Regions from separate parts of the Celeribacter sp. genome, predicted to be linked through region 3. Evidence: riboswitches for the same ligand, from Rfam matches in the RefSeq annotation. Region 3 holds a riboswitch; each other region holds the start of a gene.
The links. A riboswitch is a leader RNA that binds a small molecule or an ion and turns the genes downstream of it on or off. The one in region 3 is predicted to bind cobalamin.
Positions count from the first base shown of each region.

Region 1 (7,875 bases), on a different contig from region 3:
CCTCTGGCGCATCCACAAGGCGCAACAGGTAATGGTTCTCAGGCTTCGTCGCAAACCCCGCCAACTGTTGTTTGCCAATCGCCAGAAACACCCGCGTGCCACGGTCTGGCAGGGCCTGACAAGTAGCCTCCATATCGGCGACATGGGTCCAGTGATCGCCCTCTTTTGCCCGCCACGGCGCACGTTCATAGCCCAACACAGGCACCCCGGTTTGTTCGCAAGCAAGGATCGCATTGCGGCTCATGCCCGCGGCGAAGGGATGGGTGGCGTCGATCACATGGCTGATGCGTTCATGTGCGAGATAGGCCGCCAGACCCTCCACGCCGCCAAAGCCACCGATCCGTGTCGGCAAGGGCTGCGCCACCGGATGGGCCGTGCGCCCGGCATAGGAAAACACCGCATCCATCCCGCAGTCCGCGAGGTGTTGCGCCAGTCGGCTGGCCTCGGTGGTGCCGCCCAGCAAAAGGAGACGCGTCATGGCTGATCCGTGGTTGAGCATCGTCGGTCTGGGCGAAGATGGCCTGAATGGCCTGTCGGATGCAAGCCGCGCCGCCTTGGAGGAGGCCGAGGTCATTTTCGGCGGGCCGCGCCATCTGGAACTGGCTGGGGCAGGGGGGCGAGGGCAGGCTTGGCCCGTGCCGTTTGACATCGCCCCGGTGCTGGCCTGTCGCGGGCAAAAGGCGGTGGTTCTGGCCTCTGGCGATCCGTTCTGGTTCGGCGCCGGTGGGTCGCTTGCCGCGCAGCTTTCGCCCGGCGAATGGCGCGCCTTCCCTGTGGCTGGGGTCGTGTCACTTGCCTGCGCCCATCTCGGGTGGCGGATCGAAGAGGTCACGGCGCTGGGGCTTCACGCGGCGGGGTTCGCTGCGCTGCGCCGGGCGTTGCATCCCGGCGCAAAAGTCGTCGCGACGCTCAGGGGTGGGGACACGCCGCGCGCGCTGGCCGACTGGTTGGTGCAAGAGGGCTTTGGTACAGTTCAGATGTATGTGCTCGAACGCATGGGCGGGCCGCATCAGCGGGTGCGGGTCACGCAGGCGGAGCGTTTCGATCTGTCCGCCATTGAGGCCCCCGTGGCGGTCGCGCTCGATGGGGTGGATTTGCCCCGTGACGCAGGTCTGCCGCATGTGCCGGGTCTTTCCGAAGAGCGCTTTTCCCACGACGGCCAGATCACCAAATCCCCGATCCGGGCACTTACGCTGGCCGCACTCGCGCCGCGTCCGGGAGAGCTTTTGTGGGACATCGGTGGCGGGTCCGGTTCGGTCTCGGTCGAGTGGGGGCTGACCGGTGGGCGGGCCATCACCATTGAGCCGCGTCTCGACCGGATCGCCAATATTCAAAGCAATATCGAGAGTTTTGGCCTGACGCGGCACATTCGCGTCCTTGAAGGTCGCGCGCCCGACGTCCTGTCCGATTTGCCTTTGCCCGACGCCGTTTTCATCGGAGGCGGCGGCACAAAGGCGCTCTACGATTGGCTTTGGACGCATCTGTCCGAGGAGACACGGATCGTGGCCAATGGGGTAACGCTTGAGACCGAGGCGCTTTTGGCGGGGCTGCACGCCCGCCATGGCGGATCGCTTATGCGCATCGAGCTGTCGCGTGCCGAAGGGCTTGGCCGGATGCGCGGCTGGTCGGCGGCGCGACCTGTGGTGCAGTGGAGTGTGACACGATGAGGGTCGCGGGCATGGGCTTTCAAAGCACCGCGACGCCTCAGACCTTGCGCACAGCACTTGCCTCAGTCGAGGCGGTCGACCGTGTGGCCACAGCAGCCCCGAAAGCGGCGGCGCTGGCGCAGGCTTTGGGACGCGATGTCGAGAGCGCCGAGGTCGCGGGCATCTCGACGCCGACAATGTCGCAGGCTTCCCTTGCCGCCCATGGCACAGGATCGGTGGCCGAAGCCGCCGCGCTCGTGGTGGCGGGGCGGAACGCGCGACTTTTGAACACACGCAAAATCATCGGCGGCGTGACCATCGCTGTCGCAGAAGGAGACGGAAGATGACGGTTCACTTTATCGGTGCGGGGCCGGGAGCGGCGGATTTGATCACGCTGCGCGGTCGGGACCTGATCGCCGCCTGCCCGGTGTGTCTCTATGCCGGGAGCCTCGTGCCCGAGGCCCTGTTGTCCCATTGCCCGGAAGGTGCGCGGATCGTCAACACGGCGCCCCTGAGCCTTGATGAGATCATCGATGAAATCGCCACGGCCCATAGGGCGGGGCACGACGTGGCCCGGCTACACTCCGGTGACCTGTCGGTTTGGTCGGCGATGGGGGAGCAACTGCGGTGTCTGAGGGCGCTGGACATCCCCTATGACGTCACCCCCGGCGTGCCGAGTTTCGCCGCCGCCGCCGCGACGCTTTGTGCTGAGCTGACCCTCCCCGGTGTCGTGCAATCCGTGGTGCTGACCCGGACCTCGGGGCGAGCGACGGCGATGCCGCCGGGTGAGACGCTTGAGAATTTTGCCAAGACCGGCGCGGTGCTGGCGATTCACCTGTCGGTGCATGTGCTCGACAAGGTGATCGCAGAGCTGACACCGCATTACGGCGCGGACTGTCCGGTCGCGGTGGTCTGGCGCGCGAGCTGGCCCGACGAGCGCGTGGTGCGCGCGACGCTTGGCACCCTGAAAACAGCCATCGGCGCGGAGATGGAGCGCACGGCGCTCATTCTGGTGGGGCGGTCCATCGGGGCCGAAGAGTTTTCCGAAAGTCGGCTTTATGCGGGGGATTACGACCGGCGCTATCGTCCCGTGGGCACCGATCCGCGCTTTCCTGAAACCGCAAAAGGCGGTGACGCATGACGCCCGGTCTGGTGATTGCGGCGGCCTCTTCGGGCACGGGAAAGACCACGCTGATGCTGGGTCTATTGGCGGCGCTGCGGGCGCGTGGTGTTGCGGTGCAACCGCTGAAATGTGGGCCGGATTACATCGATCCGGCGTTTCACGCGGCGGCGGCGGGGCGCAGTTCGGTCAATCTCGATGCCTGGGCGATGACGCCGGCGCAGATCGCTGCGCTCGCCGCGCGAACCACCGATTTCCCCGTCGATCTTATCGTGACCGAGGGCTCGATGGGGCTTTTCGATGGCGTGGCCGTGCCGGGCGAAACCGGGACAGGCGCCAGTGCCGATATTGCCGCGCTGATGGGCTGGCCGGTGATCTTGGTGATCGACGCCTCGGGACAGGCGCAGACGGCGGCGGCGGTGGCCTTGGGCCTCGCGCAGTTTCGCGCGGACGTGACGGTGGCAGGTGTTGTGTTGAACAAAATCGCCTCGCCCCGGCATGAGGCCTTGGTTCGGCGTGGGTTCGAGAGCATTGGACTGCCTGTGTTGGGCGTTCTGCCGCGCGCCGCCGGGATCGAACTGCCGTCTCGGCATCTGGGCCTTGTGCAGGCGGAGGAAACCGGAGAACTGGAGCGATTGCTGTTTCATGCGGGCGAGATCGTGGCCGAGCATTGCGATCTCGACGCGATCATGGGGTGTGCCACGGCGCAAGGGGGGGCGTTTGCCCCCTATAGGCCCGCGCCTCCGCCCGGCCAGCGCATCGCTTTGGCGCGGGATGCGGCGTTTTCCTTTGTCTATCCGCATTTGATGGAAGCTTGGCGTGCCGCCGGGGCCAGCATCTTGCCCTTCTCGCCGCTGGCCGATGAGGCGCCTGATCCAAGCGCGGATGTCTGCTGGTTGCCCGGCGGCTATCCCGAGCTGCATGCCGGGCGGCTTTCCGGCAATCGCACTTTCATCGAGGGGGTGCGGAATTTTGCCCAAACTCGCCCGGTGCATGGCGAATGCGGGGGCTATATGGCGCTTGGCGCCGGGATCGTCGATGCCGAGGGGCAGCGCCACGAAATGCTGGGGCTTTTCGGTCTGGAGACCAGCTTTGCCAAGCGCAAGATGCATCTGGGGTATCGCCGTGCCGATCTGATGTCGCCGATGCCCGGGTTCGCCACAGGCCACGCGCTGCGCGGGCATGAGTTCCACTATGCGAATATTCTGTCGCAACCCGACGCCCCATTGGCGCGCGTCGTTGATCCGAATGGTGCGGAGGTGCCCGAAACGGGGTCTGTCCGCGTGATGCCTGAGGGCGGTCGCGTCACCGGCACGTTTTTCCACCTGATCGCCGAGGCCAGCCAGTGAGGTGAAACGGTTGGCTCACGCGTTTCGCCGCATGAGGTAAATGTCCATCACCCAGCCTAGGTCTGCGCGCAGGGTGGCGCGGGTGGTGACGATTTTCTCGCCCACCTCGCGCAGCGGCCCGGCGACGAGACGTTCCTGAGGCATGGCCACGCAGCCGCCCCACCAGATCTCGATCCCTTCAGGGTCGAGGGTTCGAAAGGCGCAATCGCCGTCGAGCATGACGACAACGGTTTGCGCGCCTTCGGGCCAGCCGTGATCTCGGATTTGCCGCCCGGTGGTGAGGGTGACGGGGTCTCCAACACTGTTCAATGGTATGGCATGGGCGGCGCAGAGCGCCTGAATCGCGGTGATGCCGGGGATGACGCGCGGTGTGATTTGCCGTCGCGTCTTGAGCCGGTCGGCGATGCGCAGGCTGCTGTCATAAAGCATCGGATCGCCCCAGATCAAAAGCGCCACTTTCGCCTCAGGGTCCGGTCCCAGAGCCGCCGCGATCGCGCGCTCCCAGGCTTCGGCAATCGCGTCGTGCCAGTCCGAGACGCGCCGCGCGTAGGGCGCGCCCTCGGCATCGCGGTGCGGCAGATCGAATTCGACCAGACGCGTGGCGGGATTGGTCAGATGCTGTGCCAAAAGCGCGCGGCGCAGCTCGGCAAGCTCGGTCTTTTCCGGGCCCTTCAAAGGGATGAGGATCAGATCGGCGGCATTCATCGCCGCGATGGCCTCATGGGTGATGTGATCGGGATTGCCGGTGCCGATGCCGATCAAGCTCAAGTCGATCATGGTAGGCCTCTCAAAAAAGGGGAGCCGAAGCCCCCCTCGTATTCCGTCTTTTCACGGTTGAGTTCAGGCATAAAGGCGCGGCGTAACAAACCCGCTGCCTTGCAGGGATTTTGCCCGTTTCGCCAGCGCCAGAACGGCCAGATCGAGAAGCGGTTCGATCAGGATCACCGTCATGTAAGCGGCGCCAAAGCTCATCACCTGGCTCACATTGGCCACGCCCTGACCGTAGATCGCCCAGAAAGCCACCCAAAGGACGATCCCGCCCTGATAGGCGGTCGAGAGCGCCAGAGCTTGTGAATATTTCAGATCGACATAGGCGGTGCCGGGCGCGATCACGCGTTTGGCCAGCATCTGAAGCCCGAAGAGCGGCACCAGAAGCGTCGTCACATTCATCCCGTATTGCGGCAGATCGAAGGGCGCGAAGAACAGCCCCTGCGCCAGCAACCCAAGCGCCAGACCGATGGCGGCGGGCGCTGCGCCCAGGATCAGAAACAGCGTTGAGCCGAGGATCAAATGCACCTCGGACACGCCAACCGGATGATGTGGCAGGACCTGAAAGAATGTGAAGACGGCGGCGGTGGCAATGAGCGCCCGCCCGGCCAGAGAGACAAGCCCTTGCTGACGGATCGTCTCAATGGCGGATTTGAGGGTATAGAGCCCTGCGCCTGCCGCAGTGGCATAGCTCAAGACGATTTTGGCACCCGTGACGATGCCCGGTTCAATATGCATATCGCGTACTCCTTGCCGTCACACCCGACGGCGGTTGATGTGGCTGCTGGCCGGTTTCCTGGCTCGCGGGTCAAAGCGCCACTCCCCCTTCCCAGAGATCCCGACGGGGCTCTCCAGTGGTGTGTGGGAGCGCGCTCACCGCATACAGTCGCGGGGGCGGCCGGGGCTTTGGGTGCTGCGTGTCGCGACATCCTTCCCCGTTCCCGATTGAGCCCTCAGCATTGCGCGTCATCAGGCACCAAACAGGGGTTCAGATAAACGCGGGACGGGGAATGAGGTCAAGTGAAGATCGCGTTCCCGGGCGATAGATGTTCGAAATTTTCCCATAAGGTGACCGACGCTAAGGTCCTATGTGCCGACCCCGACGATGGCGACATGGGCCTCAGACGTCTCGGCAAAGCCGCGCGCGGCGCGCCAGGCCCGAAGGCCCGATGCGCAGACAAGGACGACCCTTTGGCCGGGGGCGGGGGTCGGGACCACGTCGGGCGTGTCACGCAGGTCGATCACCAGATCGTCTGGCGTGATCTGTTCCAGCGCCAAAACGGCGGGGCTGGCCCGAGACGGCTCCGGCGCGCTGTCGAACCGAAACCCGTTGACGCGCCAGCCCATCAGATCCACCGACAGAAACTGTCCCAGCGGCGAGGGGTCTTGGCCCAGCAAAACGGCAAGCACCATCTGGGCTTGCAGTGCCGAAATATTGGCGACCACCGGCCCCATGACACCCGTCTCCGAACAGGACCCCATGACGTCCGGCAGGTCGGGAAACACCGCGCGCAGGCTGGGGGCCCCGCCGCAAAAGCCGCCGACATAGCCTTGCCTGCCGGTCACGGAGGCGCTGATCAGCGGTTGTCCGCTTTGGTGGCAATGATCTGAGAGCGCATAGCTTGTGGCGAAACTGTCGGCGGCATCCACGATCAGATCGACATCCCGCGACCAGTGCGGCAGGTTGGCAGGCGTCAACCGGGCGACATGCGCCTCCAGAGTGACATCGGGGTTCAGACCGGTCAGCGTATCTGCGGCGATCTGGGCCTTGGGCTGGCCGAGATCGCTCATCCGGAAAAGCGTCTGACGATGCAGGTTGCTTTCCTCGACCAGATCGGGGTCAAGCAGGCGGATAAAGCCGACGCCCGCGCCCACGAGTTGCGGCAAAAGCGTTGCCCCCAACCCGCCGGCCCCCACGACCAGAACCCGCGCCGCTCCGAGGCGGGCCTGACCTTCGGGGCCAACACCGGCGAGGCATATCTGTCTGGCGTAGCGGCTCATTTGACATACTCCCGCGTGGCTTTGATCCATTCTGCGCAGCGGGCCTCGGGGTTGGTGGCCGTGGCGATGTCGGTCACCACGGCGGCACTGTCTGCGCCCGCCTCAAAGAGGCCGGGCAGGCGCTCTGGCGTCAGGCCTCCGATGCCCACCAGAGGAGTGTCTCCGGCCATCGCTTTCCACGCCCGCACCCGATCCAGCCCCTGCGGCCCCCATTTCATCTGTTTCAAAAGCGTTGGATAGACCGGCCCCAAGGCGACATAGGCCGGATCGAGCGACAGCGCGCGGTCCAACTCTTCCTCGTCATGGGTGGAAAGTCCGAAACGGACCTCGGCACGCCTGAGCGCGGCAAAATCGGCGGTGTCCATGTCCTCTTGGCCGAGGTGCACAAAGCGACATTTCAGTTCGAGCGCGGCCTGCCAATAGTCGTTCACCACAAGTTGGGCGCGATGCACCGCACAAAAATCGCGGGCGCGGCGGATTTGACGGCGGACTTCGTCGTCGGGCTGATCCTTGATCCGAAGTTGCACGAGGCGCACGCCCTGCGGCACGAGCAGTTCCAACTGACTGACATGGCTGACGATGAGATAAAACGGATCAAGCGTCATGCCAAAAGCTCCGCCATGCCGAACACCGGGGTGGAGGCCTCAGCCATATCGCGCCGCGGCATGAGGCCCGCGTCATAGGCCTGTTTCCCGGCGCTTACGGCACGGGAAAATGCCTCTGCCATGGCCACGGGATCGACGGCCTTGGCCACGGCAGTGTTCAAAAGCACCGCATCGAAGCCCATCTCCATCGCCTTTGCGGCCTGTGATGGCGCGCCGATCCCGGCGTCGATCACCAGAGGCACATCGCGAAAATGCGCGCGCATGGTCCGTAAGCCTTCGATGTTGCGCAGCCCTTGGCCGGACCCGATCGGCGCGCCCCACGGCATCAACACGCGGCACCCGGCCTCAATCAGTTTTTCGCCGAGGATCAGGTCTTCGGTCGTATA
Region 1 covers NZ_JBLWTA010000013.1:55,091-62,965, reverse strand. Annotated here, with positions in the region: gene ACN0X0_RS16820 (cobalt-precorrin-6A reductase) at 1-478, opposite strand, end outside; gene cbiE (precorrin-6y C5,15-methyltransferase (decarboxylating) subunit CbiE) at 477-1,667, shown strand; gene ACN0X0_RS16810 (cobalamin biosynthesis protein) at 1,664-1,993, shown strand; gene cobM (precorrin-4 C(11)-methyltransferase) at 1,990-2,787, shown strand; gene ACN0X0_RS16800 (cobyrinate a,c-diamide synthase) at 2,784-4,115, shown strand; gene cobF (precorrin-6A synthase (deacetylating)) at 4,131-4,892, opposite strand; gene ACN0X0_RS16790 (energy-coupling factor ABC transporter permease) at 4,956-5,621, opposite strand; cobalamin riboswitch at 5,652-5,879, opposite strand; gene ACN0X0_RS16785 (ThiF family adenylyltransferase) at 5,970-6,884, opposite strand; gene ACN0X0_RS16780 (thiamine phosphate synthase) at 6,881-7,489, opposite strand; gene ACN0X0_RS16775 (thiazole synthase) at 7,486-7,875, opposite strand, start outside.
Region 1: it holds a riboswitch for cobalamin, as region 3 does, so the genes downstream of both, ACN0X0_RS16790 (energy-coupling factor ABC transporter permease) here and ACN0X0_RS20750 ((2Fe-2S) ferredoxin domain-containing protein) in region 3, are expected to answer to the same signal.

Region 2 (7,875 bases), on a different contig from region 3:
TCGAGGATGAACCCGAATTTTCCGGGCAGCTCAGGCGCGTCCCCCAAGGCGCGCTGCAAGGCCTCCGCCAAACGATATGTTCTGGCATCGGCAAAGGGCGTGACGATGATGTTCCGCCGGGTTTCCGCGGCGACATCAGCGTCGATCAGATCGTGCTTTCGGAGCGTCGAAATCAAAGGGGCATGGGTCTCTGGCGTCACGCCCCGGATTTGCACATTCGCCCGCCCCGACAGGTCGATCACCCCATTGCCGTAGCGCTGTGCCACCTCCGCAATGCCGCTCGCCTGCCTCTCTGTCAAACGCCCGGACGGCGGGCGCACCCGCACCACCAAGCCGTCGCCAGACGCCATCGGACGCAATGCGCCGGGGCACCAGCCCTGCACCTTGAAACTCATCTGTCCTCCTCCAACGTGGTCGCGATGGAATTGCGCCGCGTCTGCCAAAGTCCGGCCTCCGCCAGCCGCGTAAAGAGCTCGCGCATGGCCTGCAAAGCGCCGGGATTTTCGCGATCCAGAAAAGCCACAACCTCCGCGCGCCCTAGAGTGGCCTCGTGATAAAGATCGAACAAATGCGCGGGCACGACCTGTGCCAGATGCGCGAAAGCCGCGAGATGATCCAATGTGGCCGCGATCTCCGCCCCACCGCGAAACCCGTGCCGCATCATGCCCGCCGCCCAGGCCGGATCCGTGGCGCGGGCGCGCACCGTGCGGGCGATCTCTTCGGTCAGGCTGCGCGCGCGGGGGCGGTCGGGCTGGGTCGCGTCCAAGTGGTAAAGCGCAGGCCTCTGCGCCCCGAGCCGTGCCAGAGCGGCGGCAAATCCAGCCTCATGGGCGGCATAATCCGAAGCCATGAGCACATCGCTTTCCGGCAGGTCCTGCGCATGGACAAAACTGTCCGCGCCCCGCATACGGGTTTCGAGCGCTGTGCGATCAGGCGCAATCTCGCCCGTTTGCGAAATCGTGTAAGAAGACGCGGCCAGCCACGCCTCTCCCGCCATCTGGCGCGCTTCGGGGGTAAATTGATCGAGGGAGCCCCCCATGCCCAGACCGTAGTGCCCGGGTTTGGGGGCAAAGACCCGCGCGATCCGCGTCAGGTAAGGATTGTCAGCGACATCTTCATCCCGCCGCGCCAGAGCATCGGCGCCGGTTTCGAAAAGCTGCGCCAGACCGGGGAAAATATCGCGAAACAGGCCCGAAACCCGCAGGGTCACGTCGATACGGGGGCGGTCCAAAAGCGCCAGCGGCACGATCTCAACGCCGGACACGCGGGCCGCATTCTCGTCCCAAACGGGTTTCAGCCCCGCCAGATGCAACGCCATGGCGAACTCTTCGCCGCCTGTGCGCATCGTGGCCGAGCCCCAGAGATCGACGACCAGCCCCTTGGGCCAGTCGCCATGATCCTGCAAATGTTTGCGCAACAGCTCCTCGGCCAGTTTCACACCCTGCGCATGGGCCACGCGGGTCGGCACGGCGCGTGGATCGACCGCGAAAAGATTGCGTCCGGTGGGCAGGACATCCGTCCGCCCGCGTGCCGGGCTACCCGACGGCCCCGGCGAGACACGGCGACCAGAGAGCGCGGCGCTGATCCCCGCACGCTCCTCTGCGGCGCACTCCCCCTGCCCGTAGACATGCAAGCCGTCGCCGAACTGGCTCTCCTTGATGTCGCAGACAAAGCGATCAATCCGGGTGAGCACTTCGGCGGCATTGGCCTCATGCGGGATTCCGAGGTCTTCGGAAACGCCGCTGGCCTGTGCCTCAAGCTGAATATCGGCGATCAAGCGATCGCGGCGCGCCGGGTCGAGACCGTCTGCGGTGGAATATTCATCGAGCAACTGTTCGAGATGTCGCAGCCCGGCGGGCACTTCTGCCGCACGCATCGGCGGGGGCATGTGTCCCAAAGTCACGGCCCCGATCCGCCGTTTGGCCTGTGCCGCTTCGCCGGGGTCGTTGACGATAAAGGGATAGATCATCGGCAAAGGCCCCAACAGCGCCTCGGGCCAGCAGGTCGCACTCAGCGCCACCGCCTTGCCCGGCAGCCATTCGAGCGTGCCATGCGCGCCCATATGCACCATCGCGTGAAGCCCCTCTGCCCGCAGCCAGAGATAAAAGGCGACATAGGCATGGCGGGGAATGCGGTCGAGGTCGTGATAGCTGTCGTCGCGATCTCGTGGATCGCCGCGTTCGGGTTGCAGCGCAATGAGGACATTGCCACGCTTCATCGCCACGAAGTGGAAAGCATCGTCCTTGACGGCAGGATCGCGTTCAGGAAGGCCCCAAGTGGCGTTCAGATCCTTCTGAAGCTGCTGCGGAAGCTGTGCCAACGCCGCATGATAGGCGCTCAACGGCCACGACAGGCGCGCGGTGGAAAGCGCCTCTGGCCCCGGCCCGTCACCGACCAGATACCCCTCGCTCTGCACCTGCTCCAAAAGCGCTTCCGTCGAGGCCAACGCGTCGAGACCGACCGCATGGGCCATTTGCCACGGACGCCCCGGATAGGTCGAAAGCACCACGGCCAACTGGCGGTGCTGCGCCTCCGTCGAGGCCAACCGATGCCAGTTTTCGATCCGGTTCAATGCGGCGGCGATCCGCTCTGGATCGGCACGATGGACAAAGCGGGAATATTCGAGATCGGGATCGCGCGGCTCTGGCGCTTTGAACGACACGACGCCCGCGTGCAGCCGCCCGTCCACCTCCGGCAAAACAACATGCATCGCCAAATCGGCGGGCGACAACCCACGCTCGGCCCCGGCCCATTCTTTGCGCCGCGCGGTGGAAAGCGCGACCTGAAACACTGGGCACTCAAAGCCGTCGAAGGGCGTTTGTCCCTCCGGATTCTGCGCAGAAAAGGCGGTGGCATTGACGACGAAGGCGGGCCTGCGCGGGCCGAGGGATCGGCTCAGCCAAGCGCCAAATCCCGGTGCTTTGAGCGACTGCGCAAAGACTCCGTAGGCGGCAAATCCCCGCGCGCGCAGGCCGGTGATCAACGCATCAATCGGCGCAGTGTCGGCGGCGGCCAGATAGGAGCGGTAGAAACTCACAAGCACCAGCGGGCCTGTGTTTCCAAGGGTTTCTATCGGACCCGCGTCGGGACAGTAAAACCCGTGGGGGGGAATTTGCGTTTCCCCCGTCACGGGCGGGACTGAAAGCTCCGAGGCCCTTGCAAGTTCCGCCAAAGCCGTCTGTGCCGCGACCGCACCGCCCGCATCGCAGAGGGTTTTGAGCCGTCGCAAAACCGGGATCGGCACCGTCGACAGCGCATCGAGCCGCGGATCGTCGCGCCCGTCGGCGGGCAGGATCGCCAGCGCAATCCCCTTGCGTCGGGCGAGGTCCTGTAGACTGGCAAGGCCATAGGGCCAATAGGCCTCGCCGCCGATCAGCCGCACGAGAATGCCTTTGGCCCCCGAGAGCGTATTTTCCACATAGGTGTCGACCGACACCGGATGGCGCAGATTGACCAGATTGGCGAGGCGAAGCGTTGGCAAGCCGCGCTCGGCCCCTGCCCGCCGCCAGCCCGCCGCGAAAGCCCCCAGATCACTGTCAGAGAACGACAGCACCACCAGATCGGCAGGGCGTTGCCCCAGATCGGTCGGCACCTCGGTCTCCTCAAGGCCGTGGCTTTCGCGGAAGGTAACGTGCATCAGGCGGGAAACCCAAGCAGTTCGGCGCGGATCGCCGCTTCGTTCACGTCGTCATGTTCGCCGATCACCACCAGCGCAGAGCGGCGCGGGTCGGCGCCCCAGGGTCGGTCGAACTGGTGGCGCACCCGCGCGCCCACCGCCTGAACCAAAAGGCGCATCGGCTTGCCGGTGATGGCGATATGACCTTTGACGCGCAGGATGTTCTGCTCGCGCGCGAGGCGCTCGATGGCGGCAATCAATGGGGCCGGATCGTCGATCTCCGGCAGGTCGATCACCACCGTGTCGAAATCGTCATGCTCGTGGTCATCCGCCCCGTCATGATGCGAGGGGCGCGCGGCCAGATCGTCTTCGGCAGCGGCGTTGAGGCCCAGCACGATTTTCGGGTCGATCACACCTTCGGTCAGCGGCAGGATCGGCAGTTTGCGCGGCACTTCGGCCTCGATCACCGCGCGCGCCGCCGCAAGACCCGCCTCCCCTGCCAGATCGGCCTTAGACAAGAGCACCAGATCGGCGCAAGAAATCTGATCCTCGAACACTTCAGAGAGCGGGGTCTCGTGATCGAGACTGTCATCGGCCAGACGTTGCGCATCGACGGCGGCCACATCGGGCGCAAACCGTCCGGCGGCGACAGCTTCGGCATCCGCGAGCGCAATCACCCCGTCCACGGTGATTTTCGAGCGGATCGCAGGCCAGTCGAACGCCTTCAGCAGCGGTTTGGGCAGCGCAAGCCCGGAGGTTTCGATCAGAATGTGATCAGGCTTTTGCGGCCGCGCCATCAACGCCTCGATCGTCGGGATGAAATCATCCGCCACAGTGCAGCACAGGCAGCCATTCGCCAGCTCGACGATGTTCTCATCAGGGCAATTCTCGTCAGCACATTGCCGCAGAATGTCGCCATCGACGCCCACGGTGCCGAATTCATTGACCAAAACGGCCAATTTGCGCCCGCCCGCATGGGCCATCAGGTGGCGCACAAGCGTGGTTTTGCCCGCGCCGAGAAAACCGGTGATCACGGTGACCGGGATTTTGGCCAAATCGGAATTAGGATTGGTCATGACATTACTCCTGCTCAAATGTCGGGAAAGGGGGGATGCGCGCGAGGCTTTGTTTGCGAAAGATCACAGGGCGCTCGCGCCACGGGACAAGGCCGTTTTCAGTGGCGGCATAGGCGGCGGCGCCGGCCAGAATGTCGGGGGCATCGGCGGCGGTCATTCGACCGTAGACATAGGACCATTTGCCCGGCTCACTGAGCGCCACAGCGCAGCCGTTTGAACAGGCGGAGAGACAGGAGACTTCGCGGATCACCACATCGTCCGGGGCGCCATGATCACGTAGAGCCCGCAACAAATACGTACCCGGCCGCGTCTCGTCCGTGGGATCGGCATCGTCACGCTTGCAGGTGGTGCAAACAGATAAAATCGTTGGCATTTTGCCCGTTCCTCTCGCCAATGGCCTTCCGGTGGCTTTGGGAGAAACGCGCCAGTGGACAGGGAACAAAGGTCAAGATCACGACCGGCCCTCTCCTCCCGGTCGCGAAACACCCCGTTCGCCGGTCATCATCAACATTGGCAGGTCTCCCGGCTTGCGGATTTCGAACGCCTCTGTCGCGTTCTGCGGTTGCTTCACCTTCCCAGCTCGAAAGCCAGTGGCCCAAAGCACCCTTTCCGGTCACGGTCGCGGGGGCGGCTGCGCTTGGGTCCTCGTTTTGACAAAGACCCTGTCACATTCCCTTTTCACCTGCCAAACGGCAGGAACCAATGCACCCTTTGATTGAGTGAGTTGCGTTCTATTGTCAAGCGATCGAGCAATCCGTGGCGTAAACAATAGACGCGGCAAGCCTCTACGGCCCTCTCGGTCTTACCCGAGGATGATCACCTCATCCACATCGCCATCGACCTGTTTGACCGCGCTTAGGCAGAGTGCATTGAGATGGGTGGCCACATAATGCGCATGAAAGCGGCTCGGGGCCGTGAGGTAGAGCCTGCGTCCAACCCTTTCGCCACGGCTCAGGGCGGCGATCCAGCTCGCATAGCGTGCGGGGTCTTCCGCATAGATCAAACTGCGCGCCAGCCCCCATTCCGTTGAGCTATCGACCTCAGGTGCCGCGACCGCCCTGCCCTGCGGTTGAAGCGGCACGACTTTCGCATCGGTCTCTGGCGGGGTGTCCCCTCGCCCTTCCATCCTCTGTTCGAAATCCGGCCCGACGTCGGCCCAGATCGGCCGCGTGTCCTCAAGGATCTTTTCAAAAGCCAGCGCATATTGCGTCACCCGTCCCCGCGCGCCTTGACGCTTGACGAGGAGCCATTCCATGGCGCGGAGCTTGGCCATCTCGCGTTTGACGGTCCGTTCCTCGACGCGCCACATCCGCGCGATTTCACGTTGACCGATGGCAAGCTCGTTGCGCTGCCAATTGTAGCGTGCTGTGATGAGGGTCATGAGACGGAGACAAAGCACTTGTTTGCCCTTAGGCTGAGAGAGCGCATAGGTCCCGAGTGCTGTGAGCACATCGTATTTGACTGCGGCGGCCTGCGGACCCACCGGTTTGATCGACAACATCTGTCTCGCCCTTCGCAGAGGTCTCTCTGCTTTTATCCGTCGCCGCATCCGTGTCTCGTGTCGGGATACGTCTTTGCCTCAATCATTCCGAAGAATGTTTCCCGAGATGTCCGCGTCAAAGGTGAAACCCTCCGAACAATCGCGCTCTCGGCGTTTTTTATGATCTTGAAACAATTTGCGTTGAGTTCGTCGATTCTGTCAAGCGACTCCTGTTGGCATCATCCCAACCAAATTCCTCAAAAAAAGAAAAAGAAAGGTATTAATGGTATAGGGGGACACGCTGGTTGTCCCCTATTTGGGGGCAAAATGTCCCCCAATAGATAGCGGAAGACCCGAAGCTGACCCCCTATTTAGCGGGTTATCCCCGAGAGGTTCCGCCCCTGACGCTCATGCTCACGGCCTCTGTTCCGAATCAGACAGCACCTAGGGAGCGGTAGAAAACACAGGGGTTTTCTTCAATTCAGCGCTTTTGACGCTTTTACTTTAATTTACGCTTTTAGGTTTTGCAATTTTTCTATTTTCCGCGTAAATCCGAAACAGATAATAGAAAGCGTCCCCGCGGGGACAGGAGGCACAATGTTTACCCATGAAGACTTGTCGCGACTACAGGCCCAGTCGCTCAAGATGCAGGGATTTATCCGGCAGCAGACTTATTCCCCTGAGCGCGAGAAGACGCTCCGCAGATTTTCGAGCTGGGAGGTGGCGGAGCTCATCTTCAAGGTCAACCAATCCACCATGCGCGGCCGTCTGGCTGCCGACCCGTCCCTGCCGCAGGGCTATGTCGAAGAGGACGGGCGTCAGCGCTGGTACACACTCGAAGAGATCAACGAGCTGCGCCGCCGTCTTAAGGTGAGCCGCAAGTCCCTCATGCCGACCCGTCCGGCGGGCAAGCGGGCGATCCGCGCGGCGATTGCCAACTTTAAAGGCGGCGCGGGCAAATCCACCGTGGCGCTTCACTTCGCTCATGCCGCCGCGCTCGATGGCTACCGTGTCCTTTGTGTCGACTTCGATCCGCAGGCGACGCTGTCCCACTCCATGGGGCTTTCGGATGTGGCTGAGGAGTTCACCGTTTGGGGCATCATGGCGCGCGACCTGATCAATGAGACAGAGCGCATGAATGCCGCGACCCGTGGCGCAGAGAGCGGTTCCGCCCTGCCCCAACGCCGCCTGCCCTCTTCGATTACCGACATGGGTCTCGCGGACCTGCGCGTCGCGGACTTTATCAAGCCGACCAATTGGCCGACCATCGACATCATCCCGTCCTGTGCCAATGCGGCCTTTGTCGAATTCGCCTCTGCGCAATATCGTCACCTCAATCCGGAGTGGTCGTTCTTTGCCGCCGTGAGCCGCTATCTCGACGCCCTGCCCGCCGACGCCTACGACATGATCATCTTCGACTGTCCGCCCGCGATCGGCTATCAGTCGATGAATGCGGTCTTTGCCGCTGATGTGCTTTATATCCCCTCGGGCCCGGGCTACTGGGAATATGACTCCACCACTTCTTTCATCGGTCAGCTCGCCGAAGCGCTCGAAGATCTCTCCGCCTTCAACGGTGTCGTCCCCGCGGGTACAAGCAATCTGCCGAAGGTGTTTCACGACATCCGCTTTCTGCTGACACGGTTCGAAGCCGGCAATGAGTTGCACCGCGCGATGCGGGAGGCTTTTGAAAAGGTGTTCGGGGA
Region 2 covers NZ_JBLWTA010000013.1:66,110-73,984, forward strand. Annotated here, with positions in the region: gene cobG (precorrin-3B synthase) at 1-395, opposite strand, end outside; gene cobN (cobaltochelatase subunit CobN) at 392-3,637, opposite strand; gene cobW (cobalamin biosynthesis protein CobW) at 3,637-4,692, opposite strand; gene ACN0X0_RS16855 (DUF1636 family protein) at 4,697-5,065, opposite strand; cobalamin riboswitch at 5,187-5,411, opposite strand; gene ACN0X0_RS16860 (hypothetical protein) at 5,495-6,193, opposite strand; gene ACN0X0_RS16865 (AAA family ATPase) at 6,770-7,875, shown strand, end outside.
Region 2: it holds a riboswitch for cobalamin, as region 3 does, so the genes downstream of both, ACN0X0_RS16855 (DUF1636 family protein) here and ACN0X0_RS20750 ((2Fe-2S) ferredoxin domain-containing protein) in region 3, are expected to answer to the same signal.

Region 3 (7,875 bases):
CGAGCGGCACGACCGCCACGGTGGCGGTTCTGACCGACGGAGCGGACATCCTGAACGACCCGAACGGGGGACACTATCACTATATCAACGGCGAGGCCGTGTTCCATGCCACCCCGAACGACCCGCACGCATGGCAGTCCGTGGCCAACGCCCGGGTGTACGTGCGCAACATCGTGGCCGAGTTCTGCAAGGCGGATACGGAAGGCTGTGACATCTATCGTACGAACGCCCGCTCCTACGAGGCGCAGCTGGCCGACCTTGACCGTGACATCCGGAAGACGATCGAGGACATTCCGGAGGACCGCCGCGTCGCGGTGGTCGCGCACAATGCCTTCCGCTACTTCGAGCGCGACTACGATGTTCTCTTCCTCGCTCCGCAAGGTGTCTCGACCGAGTCAGAGGCATCGGCCGCGGATGTTGCCTCGCTCATCCGCGAGATCAGGGAGAAGCGCGCGTCTGCCGTCTTTGACGAGAACATCGCCGATGCGCGACTGGTGGAGCAGATCGCGTCCGAAGCCGGACTGACGCTCGGAGGAACGCTCTATTCCGACGCGCTGTCGCCGCCGGATGGCCCGGCAGCCAGTTATCTCGACATGATGCGTCACAACGTTCGGACACTCGCCACCGCCATCAAGGGCGGCTGAACTTCCATGAGGTGGGGTCAAATCCGCCCTCTCATGTAATGTAATATCATATCATCAAAAGGAGAGATGAATGAGACGGTTTATCCTGGGGGCATCTGCCCTTGCCCTTTCCGTGGGCCTCGCCGGTCCCGTAGCTTTGGCGGATGAAGACATCACGCTCTACCGTGTTTTCGTCGGCGACCATGTCGAGGGCAAGATTACGGCATTCGATCTCGGCGAACCAGACAAGCGCTGGTCGTTCGAGACCACCGGCCAGGTCAAGCTCTACAGCGTTGACGAAGGCGCAGCCATTGTAGCGGTCCAGTCCGACCACGACGTCGTGAACTTCATCGACAGCGGCATCTCGCTGCACGCGCACGGCGATCATTCAGACATCGACATTGAGGACCCCAAGGCGGTCGAGGCAACCCTGACAGGTCCGCGCCCGTTCCACATCATCGACCACGACGGCAAGGTGGTGATCAATTTCGACCGCGGCGGGTACAACGAGATTGTCGACGCTCACGAACTCTCGCACGGCGAGATCGAGTCCACTCGCTTGCCGCAAGCCCGTGCACATCACGGCTTTGCGGCACCGATCGGCAAGCACTGGGTCACGACGGTCGCTTCCGACGTACCGGTTGAAGGCGACGCCTTACCTAAGCGGGTTGGCATGCAGACGGTCCAGGAAGACGGAACGCCGGTCGGCGAGGTTGCCACCTGCTCCGGAATTCATGGTGAGGCGTTTTCCGGCGCCTTCCTCGCGGCTGGATGCGATGAAGGCGTGCTGACGGTCACCGCCGGAAGCGATGCACCGACCTTCAAGATGCTGAAATATTCAAACGACCTGCCGGCCGGCCAGAAGACCGGAACACTGCTCGGTGCCAAGAGCATGCAGGTCTTCCTAGGGAACTACGGTGCCAATGGCCTTGTGGTGGTTGACCCCGCCGACGAACCACACTTCCGCTACATAAAGCTTCCGTTCCGACGTATCGACTTCGCGCTCGATCCGGCCAATGCCCGCTTTGGCTATGTGCTCACCGAAGACGGCACGCTGCATCAACTGGACATCCTCGACGGCGCGGTGGCCAAGAGCGAAAAGGTGACCGAGTCCTACTCGATGGACGGCCACTGGAACGACCCGCGCCCGCGGCTGGCCATGGCTGGCGACGAGATCGTCATGAGCGATCCGAAGGCCGGACTGGTTCGACGGATTGCGAAGGACACCCTGCAGGAATCCGGAACCATCGAGGTCGAGGGCATGCCATACAACATCACTGTTGCAGGCGGGAGCGGCAAGAACCATGAGGGCGAGAAAAGCCACGACCACAGTCATGGTGACGGACACAATCATGGCAAGGAGCACGCACACGATCACGGTGACGAGAAGGTCTACAAAGGCTATTTCGAGGACAGCCAGATCAAGGATCGCCCCCTCTCGGACTACGCGGGCGACTGGCAGTCGGTCTATCCGCACCTGAAGGACGGGACGCTCGATCCTGTCTGGACGCACAAGGCCGAAAGCGGAGACAAGACCGCCGACGAATGGAAGGCCTATTACGATGTCGGTTACAAGACCGACGTCGAGCGGATCACGATCAAGGGCGACATCGTCACCTTCTACCGTGACGGCCAGCCGGTCGAGGGCCACTACGCCTATGACGGCTACGAGATCCTCACCTACAAGAAGGGCAACCGCGGCGTCCGCTTCATCTTCAAGAAGATGAAAGGCGACGAGGCCGCACCTGCGTTCATCCAGTTCAGCGATCACAAGATCGCGCCCGAGGTCACCGACCACTATCACCTCTACTGGGGTGACGACCGTGCGGCCCTGCTGGAGGAGCTGACAAACTGGCCGACCTACTATCCGTCCTCGCTCAAGGCCGACGAGATCGTTCACGAGATGATCGCGCACTGATTGGGGACGCTTCTTCCAACAACCTCGCGCCCGGCTTCCAGCCGGGCGCGCCAAGAGGTTCTTCTGGCTGGCGACCCGCCCGGATTATGTCGGTGAAATCAGTCAGACCGGAGCGCTCATCCGCACAGAAAAGCATGGCCTGTGGTGGGCATCTGTCCGCAAGCATCAATGGCCGGATTATCCGGAATGGAAGGCAGCCATGAGGCCCTATCTCGATCCCGTGTGGGGCGATCGGCGCCAGGAGATCGTCTTCATCGGTTGTGATCCGATGGATGAGCGGAAAGTCCGCGCCGAGCTGGACGCTGGCCTCGTTCCGGAAACAGACTTCATGCCCGGCCGCTGGCGTGATCTAGCCGATCCGCTCCCGGCTTGGGAACGCAATGCCGTTGCTTCCTAAGCCGATCCGAAAGAACATTTCAAGCGAGATTGACAAGTGAAACACAATTCGAGACTGTCGCGCCGTCAAGGTTCTCCCTGTCGGAATTTCCGACAGGGAGCTAAGAGGGAATCCGGTGACCTTTCGAGGAATGCCGGAGCTGACCCGCAACTGTGAGCGGCGAGCCGCTTTGCCGTCAATGTCACTGGCATTTGAGCCGGGAAGACACGCAAAGCAGCAACGACCCGCGAGCCAGGAGACCTGCCTGACAACATAGAGTTCCGTGGTCGGGGATTGCCATGGGAGCGCGTACGCTGTGTTCGGTCTGCATGAACTGAACTCGCGCCACGTCTCCAGGTCCCCGTCTGCATGGCAGCGGGGATTTTTGATTGGAGCAGACTTCAACGTCAACGGATGCAAACCGGCACAACGAAGGAAACGGGCCTGCCGTTCTCGGCGAGGCTGTCCTGCTGGTCGCAAAGTCTGCATTCGCTGCCGCGCCTCATGCCGAGATGCAGCGACTTGCGTCCATAGCCGCACGTCTTCCCAATGTGGCACAGGCCATCTCATGTTTTTCCGAGCAAGGACAACCATCGCTACGCGATGCGCTTCTGAACCTGCGCGGGCGCGGATTTGCGTCCATTCTGGTCGTTCCGCTGGTGCTTCCGATGGAACCGAGCTTCATGAACTGGATGACACGCTCGCTGAAGCGTTGGCAGGCAGAAACTCCTGACGGCTGGCCACCGATACGGGTCACCCGCGATATCGCCCAGAGTATGCACTTCGAAGCGTTGCTTTCCGCCATGATCGCAGATGCTGCAATCGCCCCCGTCATTGTTCCCGACGGCGCAAAGCCTGAGGCATCGTTGGTGCCAGCGCAGAAGCACCGCGTCCTCGTCTGCGAGGGCGGAGCCTGCAACGCCGCCGGCGCGGATGCAATCTGGGCACATCTGCGCAACGTGCAACAGCGCCGCAAACTGCGTGTGACCGGCTGCGGCACGATGACCGCAAAATCGACGTGCTTGGGCCCCTGCGCACTTGCACCAGTGGTCCAAGTGTTTCCCGAGTGTACCTATTACGGCGGTGTTACCGAGACTGCGATCGACCGTATCGTCGAGGAACATCTGCTCGGAGGACGCATCGTCGACGACTTCGCCTATCAACCGACCGGACGCAAGCAGCGCCTGCGCAGCAAGATTCAGCCAGATTCAACAGAGGACTGACATGAGACACATCACCCGAGCCACGCTTGCCGCGTTGGCCGTTTCCACGTGCGTTTTCACTGTGCCGGCAATAGCACAAGAAGCAATCCAGGCCGGCGCAACGTTCATCACAGCTGCTCTTGATCCGACCAAAGGGTCATCAAGCTGGGCGCTGGTCAGCCACGGTATTGGCGAAAAGCTGTTTATGGTCGACAAGGACGGCAATCTGGTGCCTGAACTGGCTGCAACGGCAGAGCGGACCGGAGACTTGACCTGGACCGTTAGCCTTGCGCCCGGCCGCTTCTTCTCCGATGGCTCACCTGTCACGGCGGCCGCCCTGAAAAAGGGGTTCGATCACACCTTCTCCAAACTGCCGGCGGCCAAATCCACCGGTGGCATGATCAGTTTCGAGGCGCAGGACGATCTCACGCTTGCGCTGACCACGGAGAGGCCGGTGCCGTTGATTGCAGCACTCTTCGCCGAATGGCCGCTTATGGCCTACACCACAAAGGAGGACGGCTCGTTCCTGTTCACCGGCCCCTATGCGGTCGAGGAGTTCAACGTCGACCAAAACCTGGCACTGAAGCCCAATACCAGTTTCCCCGGCGCGGAAGACCGTTCGCCGATCAATCTGCGCCGGTTTGGCGATGCGCAGACGATGGCACTGGCCTTCGAGGCTGGCGAGCTCGATATTGCCTTTGGCTTGCCGGCCGAAGGCCTCTCACGGTTGAAAGCCAATCCGGGTGTCGCAATCAAATCCTTCCCGGTGGGCTACCAGTATTTCGGCTTCATCAACAATGAGCGACCAGCCGTATCGGACGTGAAAGTCAGGCAGGCGATCGATCACGCCATCGACCGCCAGGAACTCGTCGCGGCGATCAACGCCGGCACTCCAGCCACAGGCGCTTTTGCGCCATATTTCCCTTTTGCAGCGAAGGAGCCCCGCAACACGGACCTCGACAAGGCGAAGGCGCTTTTGGACGAAGCCGGTTGGGAGCCCGGTAGTGACGGCGTCCGCGAAAAGGATGGCCATAAGCTCTCCATACTGATCGTCACCTATCCGCAGCGGCCTGACCTGGTCACCATGATGCCGGTGGTGAAGGCGGCCCTCGCCCGCGTCGGCATTGCTTCCGACACCAGGGTGGTTGAGAATATCGGCGAGTATGCTGCCGGCGGCGATTTCGACATAGCGCTCTGGGCGCAGCATACCGCGCCCGCCGGAGACCCCGCCTATTTCTTTAACTCCATGCTGAAGAGCGATGGCCCGCTCAATCATGCGCGCTACAAGAGCGACGCGTTCGATGCGATCATTGCCGAGTTTTCCAAGGCCGGAACGTCGGAAGAGCGCATGGAGATTGCCCTGGAGGCGCAGGAGCAGCTCTTCAAGGATGCTCCGGTAACATTCCTCGTGTCGCCGAGCTGGCATGTCGGCCTCTCGCGACGCCTCGCGAATTACGAGCCGTGGGGTTCAGACTATCACGTGATCCGACCGAAGATGGGCGAGGTGCGCTGAAAGAACTAGCGTGTTGGAGTATACGCTGAGATTGGGCCTGCGTGCGGCCGCCAGCTTGCTGGCGGTCTCCGTGCTGGCCTTCCTCGTTGTCGCGCTGATGCCGGCCGACCCTGTCGAGATCGCCATCCGTGCGTGGAACCTGCCCGCCGATCCTGCGACGGTCGCAGCGATGCGTGCCGAATGGGGTCTCGATCAGCCGCTGGCGCAGCGCTATTTCAGCTGGTTGTCGGGATTCGTCGCCGGCGACTGGGGACGCTCGTTCCGCACGGGGGAGGCCATCTTTGGCGAGTTCATGCAACGCCTACCCCTGTCGCTCACACTCGGCATTTCCGGCCTTGCGCTCGCGGGCGTGCTTGCGGTGCCGCTGGGCCTCGCCGCAGCGATGCGGCCACGGGGCATCGCTGACCGTTTCAGCCGTGGCCTCGCGATCGGTGTGCAGGCGGTGCCGGCCTTCTGGCTCGGACTGCTCCTGATCTGGGTGCTCGGCGTCAAGCTTCAGCTCATACGACCGTTCTCTGGCGGACCATCGATCTATGCGCTTGCCATCGTCCTCATCGCGATGCATTCGATCGGCCTGTTCGCGCGCATCTACCGGCGCGACATGCTTGAACAGACCGGGCAGCCCTACTTCCGCACCGCACTCGCCAAGGGACTGACTCATCGGCAGGCATTGTGGCATCACTGCCATCGCAGTGCGCTCTATGCAATGCTATCGGCGGTTCGCTCCGAGGCAGGCTGGGCGATTGGCACAACGGCAACGCTGGAAGTGCTGTTCGGGTTGCCGGGTATCAGCCAGTTTCTTGTACAGTCCATCGGCGCACGCGATTATTCAGTGCTGCTTGCCTACATCATGACCGTCGCCGTCTGGATGTTGGCCATGAACGCTGCGGTGGAACTGGCCATGCGGCGACTGGACTCGCGTTCGGCATGAGACGCACCATCGTTCTCACGCTCCTTTTCGTGCTCACCCTCCTGTTGCTGGCGGGAGGGGTCTGGCAGCCGCAGGACCCCGATGCGGTCAACATCCTGTCTCGTCACCAAAGCCCATCGGCCGAACACCTGCTCGGCACCGACAACCTTGGCCGTGATGTTGCTGCACGTATGCTGGTCGCCGGCTGGCGCACGGCGCTCGTCGTGCTCGCCGTTGGAACAGTTGGTTTTCTCGGCGGCTCGATCCTCGGCACAATGGCCGCCATCCTCGGGGGCAAAACCGAACAGGCGCTTTTGCGCTTCTGCGAGTTGTTCATTGTGGTGCCGACTTTGATCTGGGCGCTCACGGCTGCCGCGATCTTCGGACTGTCGCCGCTGACCGCGGGGTTGGCGCTCGGTCTCGCAGGGATCGGACCTTACGCCCTGCTCGCCAATTCCCTGACACGCCGAACTCTGGGCCTGCCCTATGTGCACGCGGCGCGTGCGCTCGGTGCTGGCACCCCACGTCTGATGGCGAAACACATTCTGCCCAACACCTTGCCGATCATGTTCACTCACATTGGCAGCAATGCGGGCCAATCAGTTGTCAACTACGCTTCGCTCGCCTTCATCGGACTGGGAGCCGACCCCTCCAAGCCCGATTGGGGTTCCATGCTGTTCGAGTATCGCATGTTCATTTTCGATGATCCGATGCTGATGATCTGGCCGGGCCTGGCGATAGCAGCCATGGCGACGCTGATTAATATCGCATTCGACGGTTTACGGCCTCATCAAGCCCGATAGAACGGTCTATTCAACCTGATCTGCTCTTCATCCAGTGCCCGCTTTTGGGCAATGACTACCTCTGTCTGCGCAATCGAGATGGGTGCAATGCTACCGTCACTCCGGCCCGCCGCCTGCGGCGCCGTGGCTGGAGCTCTGCGTCTTCGTCTCACCTCCAGCGTCTTCACCTCGAGGCTTGTCACATCCGGTGTCTGCTCAGCGTGTCTCGTGTCTCCGGTGTCCGTCATCAGAACATTTGACACACCTAGTGGTGTAAATCAGCGGAGCGTGGGTCTCGTCGGGGGCTGATGTTTAGACGGCGACTTCACGGTGTTGCAGGCGCCGATATTCGAGTGTCTTCCGCTTGATCCTTTCACGTCTTTTGATGATGGCCGGCGCGTCCTCCTCACCAGGTCGTAAGCGTGGAGCGCTTCCAGGTGTCGGGCGCGGTGCAGACATAGATGTGCTCGTCATCCCTGGCGATCTGGCCGGTCTCGTCGGTGTCGGTGGCACTTGCCGGGGTTTTCGGGCTGGTCACCTGCACACTGTCG
Region 3 covers NZ_JBLWTA010000032.1:8,524-16,398, forward strand. Annotated here, with positions in the region: gene aztC (zinc ABC transporter substrate-binding protein AztC) at 1-644, shown strand, start outside; gene ACN0X0_RS20740 (ZinT family metal-binding protein) at 1,885-2,541, shown strand; partial or broken gene ACN0X0_RS20745 (GTP-binding protein) at 2,597-2,938, shown strand; cobalamin riboswitch at 2,990-3,201, shown strand; gene ACN0X0_RS20750 ((2Fe-2S) ferredoxin domain-containing protein) at 3,307-4,140, shown strand; gene ACN0X0_RS20755 (ABC transporter substrate-binding protein) at 4,142-5,632, shown strand; gene ACN0X0_RS20760 (ABC transporter permease) at 5,643-6,563, shown strand; gene ACN0X0_RS20765 (ABC transporter permease) at 6,560-7,345, shown strand; gene ACN0X0_RS20770 (hypothetical protein) at 7,731-7,875, opposite strand, start outside.